Regions from separate parts of the Micromonospora sp. LOL_013 genome, predicted to be linked through region 2. Evidence: riboswitches for the same ligand, from Rfam matches in the RefSeq annotation. Region 2 holds a riboswitch; the other holds the start of a gene.
The links. Region 2 has a riboswitch for cobalamin ahead of ACFHWS_RS13490 (VWA domain-containing protein). Riboswitches for the same ligand answer to the same signal wherever they lie in the genome.

Region 1 (8,330 bases), on a different contig from region 2:
AACCGTCCTCATGCAGGCCGTCGAGGGTCTTGCTGATGATCAGCTTCTGGTTCCGGGTGTCGACGTTCGGGCATGCGTGCGCCTGCCCGTAGCTGCGTGCCAGGCCCTGCGGCGAGAGAGTGATCTTGCCCCAGTTGCGGCCGCTTTCGTCCAACGCGACGTAGACGTCGCAGTGGATGTTCAGCAGGATGGTTTCGTCGAACGTCCGACTCGAGTCGTAGGTGAACGACCGGTTGTCGAACGACGGCAGGCCGGTGCGCAGTTCCGAACCGAACAGCCGGGCCCACTCGCCGACATCCGGGTCGTCGTCGTTGGCGTGCCGGTCCAGCACGCGCAGCGCATCGGTGCCGCCGATCTTCTCCAGGGCCCAGAGCGCGTTCCACCGGACCTGCCGGTCGGAGTCGTTGGCGACCGCCTCGGCGAGCAGGTCGACGGCACCGCTGAGCCGCCGGTCCATCGCCTGGTACAGCGACTGCTCCCGGATCATCGGGTCCCGGTGGTGCAGGGCCTCGTACTCGACCTGCTCGTCAGTGCGAGCGTCGAGCCGGACCGCGCCGCGCTCCAGCATGTCGCCGAACTCGCTGTTGAGTAGCGCGGGATCGCCCTCGAGGTAGTGCTCCCACTCCGGAGCGCTTCCAGCGCCGCCGGTGGTGGCGCTGACCGATTGAAGCGTCATTCTCACATCACCCTTTCTCTGGTGTGGCTGTCGTGGTGCCGGACCTATTCAGATGGCGGCGCGTTTCGGAAGCAGAAACTGATCGTTCGCTTACCGCCCTCGAGAACCGCGTCGAGCTGCGTGAGCGGTTCCGACTAAGTGGTTGACGTGACTTGTGCGCGCCGGTGGAGTCGAGGCACTCCGATGCGGGGAGGTCTCGCCGGTCGCTGCTTCGCCGACCGGTGCACCGGTTGCGCGCTGACACCAGATTTCGCCATCGCCGTGCTGGCCGTCCAGTACTGGACGGTGAGCTAGCAAGAACGCAGAAACAGCGGCGGTTCGAGGCGCCGGGATAGCTGTCTGGCGGTGGATCAGCCGAGAATTTGCCCATCTCTGTCGTGGCCGTATGGGAGATCGGCGACGCAACCCTAGCCTGATCCGCGACGACCTCGAGAACGGTCGTCACGACCAGGAGGAGGAACAATGCCGTTCTCGCTTGCCTTCATCAGCCAGGGCGCGCACCGTCGACCGCGTCGGCCGATCCGCCATCATCCGGCGGTCCGGGTGCTCACGATCTGCGGTCACCTGACGCGCATCGTCCTTCGGGCTGCGGTCGCACTCAGCGGGGCCGGTTTGCGGGGACGTCTAGCCGACCGGTACGCCTGGCAGCGGTTGGCCGGTGACCTGCTCGCCGACGCGGCCGAGCGACTCGGTCCGACGTACATCAAATTCGGTCAGATCCTCGCCACCCGGGTCGACGTCGTCCCACCCGCGGTGGCCGCGCGGCTTGGTCGGCTGTTCGACAAGGTCACACCGCCGTCGATCCGGCCGCCGATCACCGGGAGCGTCGGTGCCGCACTCGATGGCGGTGTCGGTGGTCTGCGGCGAGTAGCCGCAGGTAGCGTCGCGGTGGTCTACCGGGGCCGGCTCCGAACCGGAGAACAGGTCGCGGTGAAGGTGATCAGGCCCGGGATCGATGCCGTGATCGACACGGATCTCGCGCTGTTACGCGTGGCCGCCCGCGGCGTCAGCACGCTGCCCAGGTTTCGGCGCGCACCACTGGTGGAACTCGTCGACCAGCTCGGTGCCGCGATACGTCGGCAGCTCGACCTGTGCGCCGAGGCTGATGCGTTGCGCCGGCTCCGCCGAAACCTGGCGCATCTCGATGGGGTACGGGTGCCCAGCGTGTACCGCGAACTGTCGGACCGGACGGTGCTGGTGACCGAATACCTGTCGGACATCCGCCTCAGCCTCCCCGCCGCGCCTCCGCAGACGGCCCTGGTGACAGCCATGCGGGCAGCCTTCCAGATGGTCTTCGTTGACGGATTCGTGCACTGTGACCTGCACCCCGGCAACCTACATCTGGCAGCGCACCGGGTGACCGTGCTCGACGCCGGCTTCGTTCACGAGCTCACCCCGATCGCCCGGCGGGCCTTCGCGGAGTTCTTCCAGGCGATGGCGTCCGGCGCGGGTGACCGGTGCGCCGAAATTCTCCTGGCCACGGCCGACCGGGTCGAGCCCCCGGCAGACCTCGTCGGGTTCCGCTGCGACATCGCGGCGCTGGTGGTCGCGGCGGCTGGCCGGCCCGCAGGTGAATTCAACCTTGCGGATTTCGCATACCGGATGTTCGCCGCCCAACGCACGCGCGGCCTCTACGCAGATGTCCAGTTCGTCTATCCGATCTTGGCGCTTCTCGTTTTGGAAGGTCGGGTGCGCCAGCACGCGCCGGACGTCGATTTTCAGCGGGTGGCCATGCCCTACGTGCTGCGGGCGCTGGCTGACACCGTCTCGCTGCCGGGCTGGCGGCCGTCGCCGACCCGATAGCCAGCGAACCGCGGCGTTCGCAAAGTCGGAGAAGATCGGCGGCACCCGGTTCCAGACGATGGGTACATCGCTACCAGATCGAACATCCTGGAGTCGTAACATGCCGTGCTCATGGCGATCACTGCGCCGCCGACTGCTGACCCTCACCCCGGACGGGACGGTGGCCGTCCGTCGTGGAACTGGCCTGGCTGACACCACTACCCGAAGCGTCTTCGAGATGGTGGACCGCACGGTACAGGCCGGCTTCGACGCGGCCCTGGACTCGACCAGCGTCGGCGAGCTGGAGGTTCGGTTGGACCGCACCGCGCGGGACTTCAAAAGCTTCGCGTACGAGGGGGCCGCGGCGGCGTACGCGATGCTCGACGCGGTGGCCCCGACCCGGACCCGTCGGGTGGGCCGACTGCTGACTGGACGCGGCGCGGCACATCGCTTCCTGATCTACTTCGGGGTCGGGCGGGCGATAGGCCGGCTGCCCCGGTTCCGGTGGCGGTCGGTGTTGCCCGCCGACCCGGTGCTGCACTGGCTGGCAGTCGATGGCCTCGGCTTTCACCGGGCGACCCTCGACCCGATCAGGCATGTTCGCCAGCAGTACCGGGCCGACGTGGCGGGATGGCCGCACGGAGACTTCCGGCACTACCTGGATCGCGCGCTTGACCAAGGCACCGGCCGGGCGATGTGGTTCGTGGAGGGTGCCGACGTCGATCGGGTGATCGCGACCGTCGGGCGGTTCCCGGCCGACCGTCACGACGATCTGGTCAGCGGCGTCGGTTACGCGGCGACCTACACCGGCGGGGTGAGTGAGCCGGCGCTGCGTCGGCTGTGGCAACTCAGCGGCGAGCATCGCTCCTTCCTGGCTCAGGGCGCGGCTTTCGCCGCGCTGGCTCGCGACCGGGCAGGGCTGGTCAACGCGCACACGCGGACGGCGGTGGCCGTGCTGTGCGGCACCAGCGTCGAACAGGCGGCCGACATCGCTGAACGATCGGAGACCGATCTGTCACCGGACGGTGCGCTGCCGAGTTACGAGGTCTGGCGACAGCGGATCGCTGACCGGTTCACCTCCCGCAGCCGTCGCTAGTACCCCGACGAGGAGGGTGCCGAGCACCGCCCCGGACAGGCCCCATAGCACGCTTCTCACCCGACGGTTCCTCCTCCGCGTACCCGGTGCGACCCGACGCCGCGACACGCCGAACACAGTATCTGGTGTTGCGTCTTCTAGCTTGCTCCCATATATGGTGTACCCCGCAGCTGGTTCGGCCGCCCCTCGGTGGTGGTCGAGGCAAGAGGGAACCCGGTGTGAGTCCGGGACTGCCCCGCAGCGGTGAGTGGGAACGACCGCCGTCACCAAGCACTGGACCCGCGGCGGGTCCGGGAAGCGACGGCCAGTAGGTACAAGCACGACGCCCACGAGTCCGAAGACCTGCCAGCGTGCCGCACGCGTCGCGTGCGGTGGTCGAAGGCCGCGCGGGACGGCCGACGCCGACGACCGGTCCACACCGGCGGAGCAGACCGCCAGGTGGGCGACCGGTGGCGTCCTCCCCGTGTGTCCGTCGACCGGTGGACAGGCACGACAAGGGGAACCGATGCAGGTACGCAAGCGCAACGGCGACACCGAACCGGTGGACGTCAACAAGATCGTCAAGGCGGTCGAACACTGGGTCGCCGACCTGGCCGAGGTCGACCCGCTGCGGGTGGCGACCCGGACGATCAGCGGACTGTACGACGGGGCGACAACCGCCGAGCTGGACAAACTGTCCATCCAGACGGCGGCGGAGCTGATCGGCGAGGAGCCGCAGTACTCGAAACTGGCGGCCCGGCTGCTCGCCGCCTACGTGGACAAGGAGGTCCGCGGCCAGCAGGTGGCCAGCTTCAGCCAGTCCATCCGCTACGCCCACGGCCTAGGGCTGATCGGCGACGACACCGCCGCGTTCGTGGCCCGCAACGCCCGCAAACTCGACGACGCCGTCGACGGCGACGGCGACGGCGACCTGCGCTTCGAGTACTTCGGGCTGCGTACGGTGGCCGACCGCTACCTGCTGCGGCATCCGCAGACCCGGCTGGTGGTGGAGACGCCACAGTACTGGCTGCTGCGGGTGGCATGCGGGCTGTCCCAGACGCCGGCCGAGGCGGTCGACTTCTACCGGCTGATCTCCAGCCTGGCCTATCTGCCCAGCTCACCGACCCTGTTCAACTCGGGCACCCGGCACACCCAGATGTCGTCGTGCTTCCTGGTCGACTCGCCGCGCGACGAGCTCGACTCCATCTACGAGCGCTACCACCAGGTGGCGAAGCTGTCGAAGTTCTCCGGCGGGATCGGCATCTCCTGGTCGCGGATCCGTGGCCGGGGCGCGCTGATCCGGGGCACCAACGGCAGGTCGAACGGCATCGTGCCGTTCCTCAAGACGCTCGACGCCGGGGTCGCGGCGGTCAACCAGGGTGGCCGCCGCAAGGGCGCCGCCTGCGTCTACCTGGAGCCGTGGCATCCGGACGTCGAGGAGTTCCTGGAGCTGCGGGACAATACCGGTGAGGACGCCCGGCGTACCCACAACCTGAACCTGGCCAACTGGATCCCGGACGAGTTCATGCGCCGGGTCGAGGCGGACGCCGACTGGTCGCTGATCGACCCGTCCGACGCACCGGAGCTGCCCGACCTGTTCGGCGAGGCGTTCGACGAGGCGTACCGGGCGGCGGAGAAGAAGGCGGTCCGGACGGTCAAGGCCCGCGACCTGTACGGGCGGATGATGCGCACCCTGGCGCAGACCGGCAACGGGTGGATGACGTTCAAGGACGCCGCGAACCGGTTGTCCAACCAGACCGGTGAGCCGGGCAACACGATCCACCTGTCCAATCTGTGCACCGAGATCCTGGAGGTCAACAGCGACGACGAGACCGCCGTGTGCAACCTCGGGTCGATCAACCTCGGCGCGCACGTCACTGCCGACGGCGTCGACTGGGACAGGCTGCGCGCCACGGTCCGTACCGCTGTGGTGTTCCTCGACCGGGTGATCGACATCAACTACTACCCGGCGGCGCAGGCGGCGGCGTCGAACCCGCGCTGGCGGCCGGTAGGGCTGGGGCTGATGGGCCTGCAGGACGCGTTCTTCACGCTGCGGCTGCCGTTCGACTCGGCGCCGGCCCGGGAGTTGTCCACCCGCGTCCAGGAGGAGGTCTTCCTGACCGCGCTGGAGACCTCCGCCGGGCTGGCCGAACGGTTCGGCCCGCATCCGGCGTACGCCGAGACCCGGGCCGCCCGGGGCGAGCTGCACCCGGACCTGTGGGGTGCCGAGGTCGGCCAGCCCGAGCGGTGGGCCCGGCTGCGGTCGACGATCGCCGCGCACGGTCTGCGGAACTCGCTGCTGGTCGCGATCGCGCCGACCGCGACGATCGCCTCGATCGCCGGCTGCTACGAGTGCATCGAGCCGCAGGTGTCCAACCTGTTCAAACGCGAAACCATGTCCGGGGAGTTCCTGCAGATCAACACCTACCTGGTCGGCGAGCTGAAGGCGCGCGGGCTGTGGACGGCACTGGTCCGGGAGCAGATCAAGCGGGCCGAGGGGTCGGTGCAGGGCGTCGCGGACCTGCCCGCCGATGTGCGGGAGCTGTTCCGTACCGCATGGGAGCTGCCGCAACGGGCGCTGATCGACCTGGCCGCCGCCCGTGCGCCGTACGTCGACCAGTCGCAGTCACTGAACCTGTTCCTCAGCGCGCCGACCATCGGCAAGCTGTCCTCGATGTACCTGTACGCCTGGAAGTCCGGGCTGAAGACCACCTACTACCTGCGGTCGCGCCCGGCGACCCGGATCCAGCAGGCCACCGTCGGCATCGCGCCGACCGCCGGGCCGACCCCCGGGCCAGTCATCGCGACCAGCGACGACGAGGCGTCGGCCTGCTCCCTGGAAAACCCCGAAACCTGTGAGGCCTGCCAGTGACCACCGTCTCCGAAACCGCCACCGTCTCCGAAACCGCCACCGTCTCCGAAACCGCCACCGCCACCGCGACCGCCGCCGCCAGCGACGCGACGACCGGCGCGGATCGGCGGCAGCTGCTGCTCGACCCCGGCATGGATCTGACCCTGCGGCCGATGCGGTATCCGCAGTTCTTCGACCGGTTCCGGGACGCGATCAAGAACACGTGGACGGTGGAGGAGGTCGACCTGCACTCCGACCTGCCGGACCTGGCCAGGCTGTCGCCGGCCGAGCGGCATCTGGTGTCCCGGCTCGTCGCGTTCTTCGCCACCGGCGACACCATCGTCGCGAACAACCTGGTGCTCAACCTCTACCAGCACGTCAACTCCCCGGAAGGCCGGCTCTACCTGTCCCGGCAACTGTTCGAGGAGGCGGTGCACGTCCAGTTCTACCTGAACCTGCTGGACACCTACGTGCCGGACGAGCGGGAGCGGTTCGCGGCGTTCGCGGCGGTGGAGAACATTCCGTCGATCGCCCGTAAGGCCGAGTTCTGTTTCAGGTGGATCGACTCGATCTTCGAGCTGCGGGAGCTGCATAGCCGCGCCGACCGGCGGGCCTTCCTGCTCAACCTGATCTGCTTCGCCGCCTGCATCGAGGGATTGTTCTTCTACGGCGCCTTCGCGTACGTGTACTACCTGCGTTCCCGGGGGCTGCTGCACGGTCTCGCCTCGGGCACCAACTGGGTGTTCCGGGACGAGTCGATGCACATGGCGTTCGCCTTCGACGTGGTGGACACGGTCCGCGCCGAGGAGCCGGAGCTGTTCGACTCCGAGATGGAGGAGCAGGTCAGGCAGATGCTGGCCGAGGCGGTGGAGTGCGAGGTGCAGTTCGCCGCGGACCTGCTCGACCAGGGCGTGTCCGGGATGTCGTTGGCCGACATGCGGGAGTATCTGCAGCACGTCGCCGACCGGCGGCTCGCGGTGCTCGGCATCGAGCCGATGTACGGGTCGAAGAACCCGTTCGCGTTCATGGAGCTGCAGGACGTGCAGGAGCTGTCCAACTTCTTCGAGCGGCGGGTGTCGGCGTACCAGGTCGGGGTGACCGGCTCGGTGACCTTCGACGACGACTTCTGACCCGCGTCCCGGCTCGGGCCGGCGGGGCCGGCTGTTCCGCGAAGGTCGGCTACCCCGCCTCGGCCCGCTCCGTCACGGTGCGGATCGCCGCCGCCGTACCGACCGCGATCTCCTCGACCTCGTCGGCGGAGACGACCAGCGGCGGGCCGAGCAGGATCACGTCACCGTCGACGCCGTCAACGCAGCCGGTGCCGCTGTAGAGCAGCAGACCGGCGTGCCGGGCGGCGGCGACGACCCGTTCGGCGACCCGGGAGGTACGGCCGAACGGCCGCGCGGTCTGCCGGTCGGCTACCAGTTCGACGCCGACCAGCAGACCGCGACCGCGGACGTCCCCGACGTACGGTGAGTCGGCCAGCTCCCGGCGCAGGGCCCGGCGCAGCGACTCGCCGGCCCGCCGGCCGGCCGCGACGAGGTCGCGCTCGCGCAGCACCCGCAGCACCGCCCGGCCGGTGGCCGCGCCGACCAGGTGGTGCGAGTAGGTGAAGCCGTGGGTGAAACCGGTGCGCGCGATCGTGTCGTGCACCGGGCCGGCGGCGACGGCCAGCCCCAGCGGCCAGTAGCCCGAGCTGGCTCCCTTCGCCGCGACCAGGATGTCCGGGCGTACCCCCCAGTGGTCGACGCCGAACCAGGTGCCGGTGCGGCCGAAGCCGGTCATCACCTCGTCGGCGATGAGCAGCACCCCGTACCGGCGGCAGACCTCGGCGACGGCCGGCCAGTAGTCGTCCGGTGGGACGCAGGCACCCAGCCCGGCCCCGGCGATCGGCTCGGCGATGAACGCCGCGACCGGCCGGGCCCGGCACAGTTCGGCCAGCGCCG
Region 2 (8,330 bases):
CAGCCCTGAGCAGGCGCCGGTCGTCGACCCGCCCGCCGCCGAGCCGGTCGCTGCCGTCGACCCGCCTGCCGTCGACCCGCCTGCCGTTGAGCCGCCTGCCGTTGAGCCGCCCGCCGTTGAGCCGCCTGCCGTTGAGCCGCCCGCCGCCGCCGAGGCTGAGGCTGAGCCGGCGGACGACTTCCGGCGCATCGAGGGCATCGGGCCGAAGATGGCCGCCGCCCTGCAGTCTGCCGGGATCCGTACGTACGAGCAGTTGGGCGCGACCGACGAGGCGGCGCTGCGCGCGGCGGTCCGCGCCGCCGGGGTACGGGCCACTGCCAGCCTGCCGACCTGGCCGGCCAAGGCCCGAGAGTTGGCGGCGGCGCGCTCCGCAAGCTGACCGGAAAGGTCAAGCCGCCACAGTGGACCGATTGTCGGGTGACCTAGGTCCCGGCGATCGGGGACGTACGGCGGCAGCGACCGATCGCCGTGCCGGGTGACGATGAGGTCGAGCACCGGCGGCAGGGTGCCGCCGGTGCTCGACCGAACGAGGTGATCGGCACGACCGCAGTCGTCCAGGTGCACCCGAAGCCGGCGGCGCCGGCCGAGACAGAGGCCGCGATCGACGCTCTCGTCTCGGCGGCGTCGAAGGCACTCGACGACTACGCCGAATTCGACCAGGAACGGATCGACACGATCGTCGGCAAGGCGTCGGTCGTCGCGCTCGGCCGACGCAGCGACTTGGCCCGGCTGGCGGTCCAGGAGACCGGCTGCGGCGTGTTCGAGGACAAAGCTCGCCGAGGAGTTCGGCCGGCGGGTCAAGGTGGTACGGATCATCTGGAACGCGCCGGCCTCGCAGGGCGCGATCGGTGACATGTACAACGCGATCGCGCCGTCGTTGACGCTGGGCTGCGGCGGCTACGGGCGGAAGCGCCCGGAAACACGATCCGTATCGGCGAGGCGTCGGCCGGGTGGTACGGCACCGGCTGGGAGCGGTAGACGAAGGCCGGTCTGTGTCGTCGGGGCGGAACACCGCGCATCACGGCGGTCAGGACGTCGGGACGGACTTTCCCCAGCGGGGGGCGGCGAACCGCAGCCCGGCGAGCCGGTCCGGCGGTGCGGCTAGGCCCGGCCCGCCGGCCGCGATCCACTTGACGACACTTGACAGTGACGTCTCGTCGAGCACCCCGCCGAGCCACACCGGACGAGCGCCCAGCCGGTGGGCCAACACTGCCGGCTGCACGATTACCACGTTGGACCGGTCACAGGCGTTGAGGCAGTCCGACACCCGTACCGGCGAGGCGGCACGCAGTTCGTCGAGCTGCCGGTCGTGGTCGACGTCCGGGTGTTTGCGGCGGGTGCCGCAACAGCAGCCTCGGCATACGGTCACCCGGACGAGGCGCCCGGGCTCCGGGCCTGCCGCGCCGTCGTCAGCCGTCACGCGACGTCGGCGAGCGTGGACCGCCGACCACCGGTCCGGGCCGGGGTGAGCAGCAGTCCGAACACCACCCCGAGGACCGTCCACATGGTGGCGAGCTGCGCCAGCGAGGCGAGTCGGAATTCCCACAGCAGCGTCGCCGGGATGTCGGTGGGCACGTCGACTCCGGTGGCTGGCCAGAGCGCCAGCAGCAGGGCGTACCCGACGATGGCCAGCGCCGCCGCGACCACCGTCCGGTAGGGTGCCGGCCGCGCCCAGCCGGTCAGCCGCCGGTGGGTCAGCAGCGCCAGCCAGGTCACGGCGGCTGCGGCGATGATGAACGACAGGTACTGTCCGGTGCGCTGGTTGACGGTGTCCGGATCGCCGACGCCCGGCGGGTTGGCCGGGAAGCGGATCGCCGGTAGCAGCGCCACCACGACGAAGCCGAGCCCGGCGAGCAGCCCCACCCGGCGGAAGTCGTCGTGGCCGGGCAGCAGGTGCCGGGTCGCCGCGTAGACCACGGCGACGATCAACGCCAGGCACAGCGCCACCGCGACGGTGGCGACCAGCCCGCCGAGGACCTGCATGGCCCGACCGACCAACTCCTCGTCGTGGCTGTGTCCGGCCGTCCCGGTCGCAGCGCGGGCCTCCTCGACGACCAGCGCCGACTCGATCTGCGGTTCGACGATCAGCAGGGCCGCCACCGCGCCTGCCACGCCGGCGGCCGCACCGGCGAGCAGGCCGCGGCCCAGCACCGCGCCGAACGGGTAGGTGCTCATCGGAGCCGGCCGCCGCTCAGTGGCACGGTACGCCGAGGGCGTGCCGGCCGTCGTGGGTGAACTCGTGCACGAACTCGGCGGTACCGGCCAGCACCAGCCCGTTGTCCTGCGCGACCAGGTAGATGACGACCGCCGCGACGGCGGCCAGTAACCAACCGGCGAGCGGTACGCGGATGGCGGTGGTGGTGACCTCGCCGCCGACAGAAGGTGCAGTCATGCCAGGAAATCCTCTCGTCCATGCCTCGTGGCGATGCGGTGCATGCCACGGCCGGTCTCCTGGCTCCCGGATCGTCGCGGCCGTCCCGCCTTCCCGGACCGTCGTCGGCCCAGTGGCGTGGTGGAACGGACACTTCCCGGTCACAGTGGCGAGGACCACGCCGGAATCACACCGGCTTCCCGAACACCGTGGCCTGCGCAGCGTACCGCCGTGGTGACCGCTCGGGCAATGGCTGCGGCTCTGGCCGACACCGGGACCGGCGCCACATTGACGGTGGACCGCCGGTGGGGGAGCATGACCGGCACGAGCGGCGCGGAGGAACCCGGTGCGAATCCGGGGCGGTCCCGCCACTGTGACCGGTGAGTCGCGTCCCCCTGAGACAGCCACTGCCCCAACGGCGGGAAGGCTCGGGACGCGACGTCGATCCGGCAGCCAGGAGACTCCGGCCGCTCGCTGGTCCACCGGTACGCGGGCGTGGACACCCGCGGGAGGGATTCACCATGCACACCTGTCGGCCCCTGCCATGACGCCGTACCCGTTCACCGCCGTCGTCGGCCTGCCCGACCTGCGGCAGGCCCTGCTGCTCGCCGCAGTGCACCCCGGCATCGGCGGCGTGCTCATCCGGGGTGAGAAGGGCACCGCAAAGTCGACGATCGTCCGCGCGCTGGCCGGGCTGCTACCGGAGGTCGACCGGGTGCTCGGCTGCCGGTTCGGCTGCGATCCGGCAGCCCCGGACCAGACCTGCCCCGACGGGCCGCACACCGCGCCGGTGACCGCACGCCGCGGCCCGGCCGCTCTGGTCGAATTGCCGGTCGGCGCCACTGAGGACCGGGTGGTCGGCACCCTCGACATCCAGCGGGTACTCAGCGCCGGCGTGAAGGCGTACGATCCGGGGCTGCTCGCCGCCGCGCACCGGGGCCTGCTCTACGTCGACGAGGTCAACCTGTTGCCGGACCATCTGGTGGACCTGCTGCTGGACGCAGCGGCGATGGGCCGGGCCCACGTCGAACGCGACGGGGTGTCGGTCAGTCACGCCGCCCGGTTCCTGCTGGTCGGCACGATGAACCCGGAGGAGGGCGAGCCGCGTCCACAGTTGCTGGACCGCTTCGGGCTGATGGTGTCGGTGGCCGCACCTTCCGAGGTGGCCGACCGGGCCGAGGTGGTGCGCCGTCGGCTCGCGTACGAGACCGACCCGGTGGCGTTCGCGGACCGCTGGCGGTCCGCCGACAACCAGCTCGCACTGCGGGTACGCGATGCGCGGGCGGCCCTGCCCGCGGTCACGCTGCCCGATGCCGAGATCGACCGGATCGCCCGGATCTGCCTGGCGTACCAGGTGGACGGTATGCGGGCCGACATCGTGATGGCCCGCGCCGCCGTCGCGCTGGCCGCCTGGCGGGGCCAACCGGCGGTCACCGCCGCCGAGGTCGCCGAGACAGCCCGGCTGGCGCTGCCGCACCGGCGGCGCCGTGACCCGCTCGACCCGCCCGGTGCCGACGAGCAGCGCCTCGACGAGGTGTTGCGTGACGAGTGCGGCGACGACGATCCCGATCCTCCGCCGCCGCAGGGTCCGCCACCACCGGAGGGCGGCCCGTCGCAGGGTCCGCCACCACCGGAGGGCGGCCCGTCGCCCGAGCCAGCGACGCTGGACGACAGCGGGCCGGCGGGCGGTGCCGAGCAGCCGGACGGCGTACCGCCGGGCGGTCCGGCTCCGGCGGCGGCCGGGCCCGCGTACCGGCCCCGGACACTGCGGCTACCCGGGCTCGGTGCGGGCGCGACGCCCGGCCGACGTTCGGCGGCCCACGCCGACCGGGGCCGGGTGGTCGGTGCCGGATCATTGACTGGACGGCCGTCGACGGTGCATCTACCAGCCACGGTGCGCGCCGCCGCATCCCGGGGTGCCCGCCAGATCACCCCCGCCGACCTGCGCCAGGCCCGCTACGTCGGCCAGGAGGCGAACCTGATTCTGTTCGTGGTCGACGCCTCCGGGTCGATGGCAGCCCGGCAGCGAATGACCGTGGTCAAGACCGCCGTGCTGTCGCTGCTGCGCGACGCCTATCACCGGCGGGACCGGATCGGGATGATCACCTTCCGGGGTGCCGCCGCCGACGTGGTGCTGCCACCGACCAGCAGCCACGAGGTGGCCGTCGCCAAGCTGGCGCAGTTGCGCACCGGTGGCCGTACCCCAATCGCCGCCGGGCTGCGGGCCGCCGCCGCCACCGTCGCCGCCGAGCGCCGCCGCGAGCCACGCCGTCGGCCACTGATCCTGTTGGTCACCGACGGGCGGTCGACCAGCGGACCGAATCCGATAGACCTGGCGCCGTTGCTCGCCGGCACCGCGATGGTGGTGCTCGACTGCGAGTCTGGTCCGGTGCGACTGGGCCTGGCCCGGCGGCTCGCCACCGGTTTCGACGCCGAATGGCTGCCGCTGGAGGCGCTGTCGGCGGTGGTGCCGCAACCTCGGGTCGGCCTCGCCAGCGGGAGGGCTGCCTGATGCCACAGGGTAAACCGGAACACGTCCCCGACGACGGGCTGACCACCCGGGCCCGGCGGCGTCAGCCGGTGCTCGCCGTCCATACCGGGCCCGGTAAGGGCAAGTCGACAGCGGCCTTCGGTATGGCGTTGCGGGCCTGGGCGGCCGGCTGGCCGGTGGTCGTCTACCAGTTCGTCAAGTCCCCGAAGTGGAAGGTGGGCGAGGAAGCGGCCCTGCGTACCCTCGGTGCGTCGGGCCGGGGAGCGCCGGTGACCTGGCACAAGATGGGGGAGGGCTGGTCCTGGATCCAGCGCCCCGGCACCGAGCGCGACCACGCCGCCGAGGCAGCCGAGGGCTGGGCGCAGATCCGCCGTGATCTGGCCGCCGAGGCGTACCGGTTCTACGTGCTGGACGAGTTCACCTACCCGTTGAAGTGGGGCTGGATCGACGTCGCCGAGGTGGTGTCGGTGCTGCGGGACCGGCCGGGCGGCCAGCACGTGGTGGTCACCGGCCGGGACGCGGCGCCGGAGCTGATCGACCTCGCCGACCTGGTGACCGAGATGACCAAGGTCAAGCATCCGATGGACGCTGGACGCAAGGGCCAGCAGGGCATCGAGTGGTAGCCGTTCCCCGGGTGGTGATCGCCGCACCCGGATCCGGGCACGGCAAGACCACGGTGGCCACCGGCCTGCTCGCCGCCTACGCGGCCCAGGGTGTCCGGGTCGCCGGCTTCAAAGTCGGCCCGGACTACATCGACCCCGGCTACCACACGCTCGCCGCCGGCCGGCCCGGCCGCAACCTGGACCCGGTGCTGGTCGGTGAGGAGCGCGTCGCGCCACTGTTCGCCCACGGCGCCGCCGGTGCCGACCTCGCGGTCATCGAGGGCGTCATGGGGCTCTACGACGGCCGGGTCGGCGGCGCCGACGTCGGCTCCACCGCCCAGGTCGCGGCGCTGCTGGCCGCCCCGGTGCTGCTGGTCGTCGACGCGGCCGGGCAGAGCCGGTCGATCGCCGCACTGGTGCACGGGTTCCGGTCGTTCGGTCAGGTCCACATTGCCGGGGTGATCCTCAACCGGGTCGGCTCCGACCGGCACGCGCAGGTGCTGCGGGACGCCTGCGAGGAGGTCGGCACGCCGGTGCTCGGGGTGCTGCGGCGGCATCCGTCGGTCGACACCCCGTCGCGGCATCTGGGTCTGGTGCCGGCGGTGGAACGCGCCGTCGAGGCGCGTGCGGCGGTCGGTGCGCTGGCGGAGTTGGTCGCCGCGTCGGTGGACCTGGCCGCGGTGGCGGCGGTGGCGGGCGCCGCACCCCTGCTGGCGGTCGAACCCTGGTCGTCGGCGGGCGCTGTCGGGCACGCGGACGCCGGCTCCGGCGAGGACGCGCCAGCAGCGGCGAGCGGTGACCGGCCGGTGGTCGCCGTCGCCGGTGGACCGGCGTTCAGCTTCGGCTATCCGGAGACCGTCGAGCTGCTGACGGCCGCCGGTGCCGAGGTGCGTACCGTCGATCCGGTCCGTGACCAGCGGCTGCCCGCGGCGACTGCGGCGTTGGTCGTCGGCGGCGGCTTTCCCGAGGTGTACGCCGCCGAGCTGGCCGCGAACGCCGGGTTGCGGCGGCAGGTGGCGGCGTTGGCGGCCGCCGGTGCGCCGATCGTCGCCGAGTGCGCCGGCCTGCTGTGGCTGTGCCGCACCCTCGACGAGGCGCCGATGTGCGGGGTGCTGCCGGCGGACGCGCGGATGACTTCCCGGTTGACGCTCGGCTACCGCGATGCGGTGGCGTTGACCGACAGCGTGTTGGCGCCGGAGGGGGCCCGGCTGACCGGCCACGAGTTCCACCGTACCGAGGTGACGCCGCGGGCCGGCGCGGCAATGGCCTGGGGGTGGCGTGGCGCGGCGCCGGAGGGTTTCGTCGCCGGTGGCGTGCACGCGTCGTACCTGCACCTGCACTGGGCGGCGCGGCCGCAGATCGCCACCCGGCTGGTGACGGCCGCGCGGCGGACGGTGTCAGTCCCGCGGCAAGCTGGCGGTGAACATGGCAATCAGCCGTTCGTAGCTCTCCGTCACGTCCTCGGGCAGGCCGAAGCCGCCGTCGATTTCCAGGCAGACGAAGCCGTGCATCATCGCCCGTAGGCAGCGGGTGGCGTGTACCGCCGCCGACCGCTGCAGTCCGTAGCCGCGCAGCACGGCCAGGATCACCTCCAGCAGCCGGGTTCCTTCGGCGACGGTCACCGGGTCGCGGATCGGGTCGGCGGGCATCGCCGCCCACCGGGCGGGATGTCGGCGGACGTAGTCCCGGCTGGCGTGCATCAGGGCGGCGACGGCGGCGTCCCGACTGAGACCGAGGGTGTGCCGGGTGAGTTCGTCGGCGAACTCACCGATGAGCCGGGCAGCGATGAGCGTCCGCAGTTCGGTGAGGCCGCCGGTGACGTGCTTGTAGAGCGACGGTGTGGCGACCCCGACCCGGCCGGCCACCGCGTTGAGCGACAGCGCGTCGAGTCCCTGCTCGTCGATGAGGGCGATCGCGGCGTCGACCAGGCCGCCCCGGGTGAGCCCTGCTCTAGGCATGTCGGCGGCCGGACCGCGTAGGCTGGCTACATGGCATAACGCTTAAGCTAATTGTGTTAGCTTGGTTCGTCAAGCTGGCCTGGGTCGTCCGGCCGCCTCGGGGCCGCCTGCCATCGTGGGCTGCGGCAGTATGGAGCGCATGTGCCGAAGCATCAAGACGCTCCGTGAGCCGTACACCGCCGAGGTGACCGACGCCGACATTGAGGCCGCCGCGCTGCAGTATGTCCGGAAGATCTCTGGTTTCCGGCAACCAGCCGCCCACAACGCGGAGGCGTTCGACGCCGCCGTGGCGGCCGTCGCCGCCGCCAGCCGCGAACTGCTGGATCGTCTGGTGGTCCGTGCCCCAGCGGCCCGGTAGGCCACGGCGCCGCCGGAAGAAGTGTGCGACGGAGCCGGCGGCGCCGTGTCGTCGGACGGCCTCGCGAGGTGACTGTCCGTGAATTCTGTGAAGATCCTTAATGGAAACTTGAGGTTCCGGACAGATCCGTCGACCATCCACCCACGTATGGCCCGGTAGCTGCGTTTCGGGCAGCGGCTACCGAGAGGAGCGGTGGATGTACGGGTGGGATGCCAGGAGTGGGCGGGCGCGTAAGGTCTTCGTCGGGGCGGCGGCAGCAGCCCTGCTCGGCGGCGGACTGGCGGTCGGCACCGGGCTCGGCAACGCGGGGGAGAACTGCGACGGCCTGGACACCGCGCTGCGGAACAACCTGACCTTCATCGCCGAGCAGCGGGCCAACCCGGACGCCCTGTCCAACGACCGGATCGCCAACCGGCAGGCAGTGGTCGACCTGATCGAGCAGCGGCGGGCCGCCGCCGGCTGCACGGCCGACGTCGGCGCCGGCGCGCCGGCCGCGACGCCCGCGCCGGAGCAGCCCGATGGTACGGGCGACGCCGCCGCGCCGGACACC

Region 1: it holds a riboswitch for cobalamin, as region 2 does, so the genes downstream of both, ACFHWS_RS27330 (ribonucleoside-diphosphate reductase subunit alpha) here and ACFHWS_RS13490 (VWA domain-containing protein) in region 2, are expected to answer to the same signal.

What each region holds. Positions count from the first base shown of each region.
Region 1 covers NZ_JBHMIQ010000060.1:9,571-17,900, reverse strand. The annotation lists gene ACFHWS_RS27345 (HEAT repeat domain-containing protein) at 1-676, opposite strand, end outside; gene ACFHWS_RS27340 (ABC1 kinase family protein) at 1,139-2,479, shown strand; gene ACFHWS_RS27335 (DUF1702 family protein) at 2,538-3,554, shown strand; cobalamin riboswitch at 3,709-3,919, shown strand; gene ACFHWS_RS27330 (ribonucleoside-diphosphate reductase subunit alpha) at 4,060-6,405, shown strand; gene ACFHWS_RS27325 (ribonucleotide-diphosphate reductase subunit beta) at 6,402-7,514, shown strand; gene ACFHWS_RS27320 (aspartate aminotransferase family protein) at 7,564-8,330, opposite strand, start outside.
Region 2 covers NZ_JBHMIQ010000017.1:67,430-75,759, forward strand. The annotation lists gene ACFHWS_RS13465 (hypothetical protein) at 1-379, shown strand, start outside; gene ACFHWS_RS13470 (hypothetical protein) at 469-852, shown strand; gene ACFHWS_RS13475 (hypothetical protein) at 1,028-1,369, opposite strand; gene ACFHWS_RS13480 (CbtA family protein) at 1,417-2,175, opposite strand; gene ACFHWS_RS13485 (CbtB domain-containing protein) at 2,192-2,392, opposite strand; cobalamin riboswitch at 2,424-2,598, opposite strand; cobalamin riboswitch at 2,708-2,835, shown strand; gene ACFHWS_RS13490 (VWA domain-containing protein) at 2,916-4,883, shown strand; gene cobO (cob(I)yrinic acid a,c-diamide adenosyltransferase) at 4,883-5,485, shown strand; gene ACFHWS_RS13500 (cobyrinate a,c-diamide synthase) at 5,479-6,987, shown strand; partial or broken gene ACFHWS_RS13505 (TetR/AcrR family transcriptional regulator) at 6,946-7,422, opposite strand; gene ACFHWS_RS13510 (DUF2277 family protein) at 7,562-7,780, shown strand; gene ACFHWS_RS13515 (hypothetical protein) at 7,977-8,330, shown strand, end outside.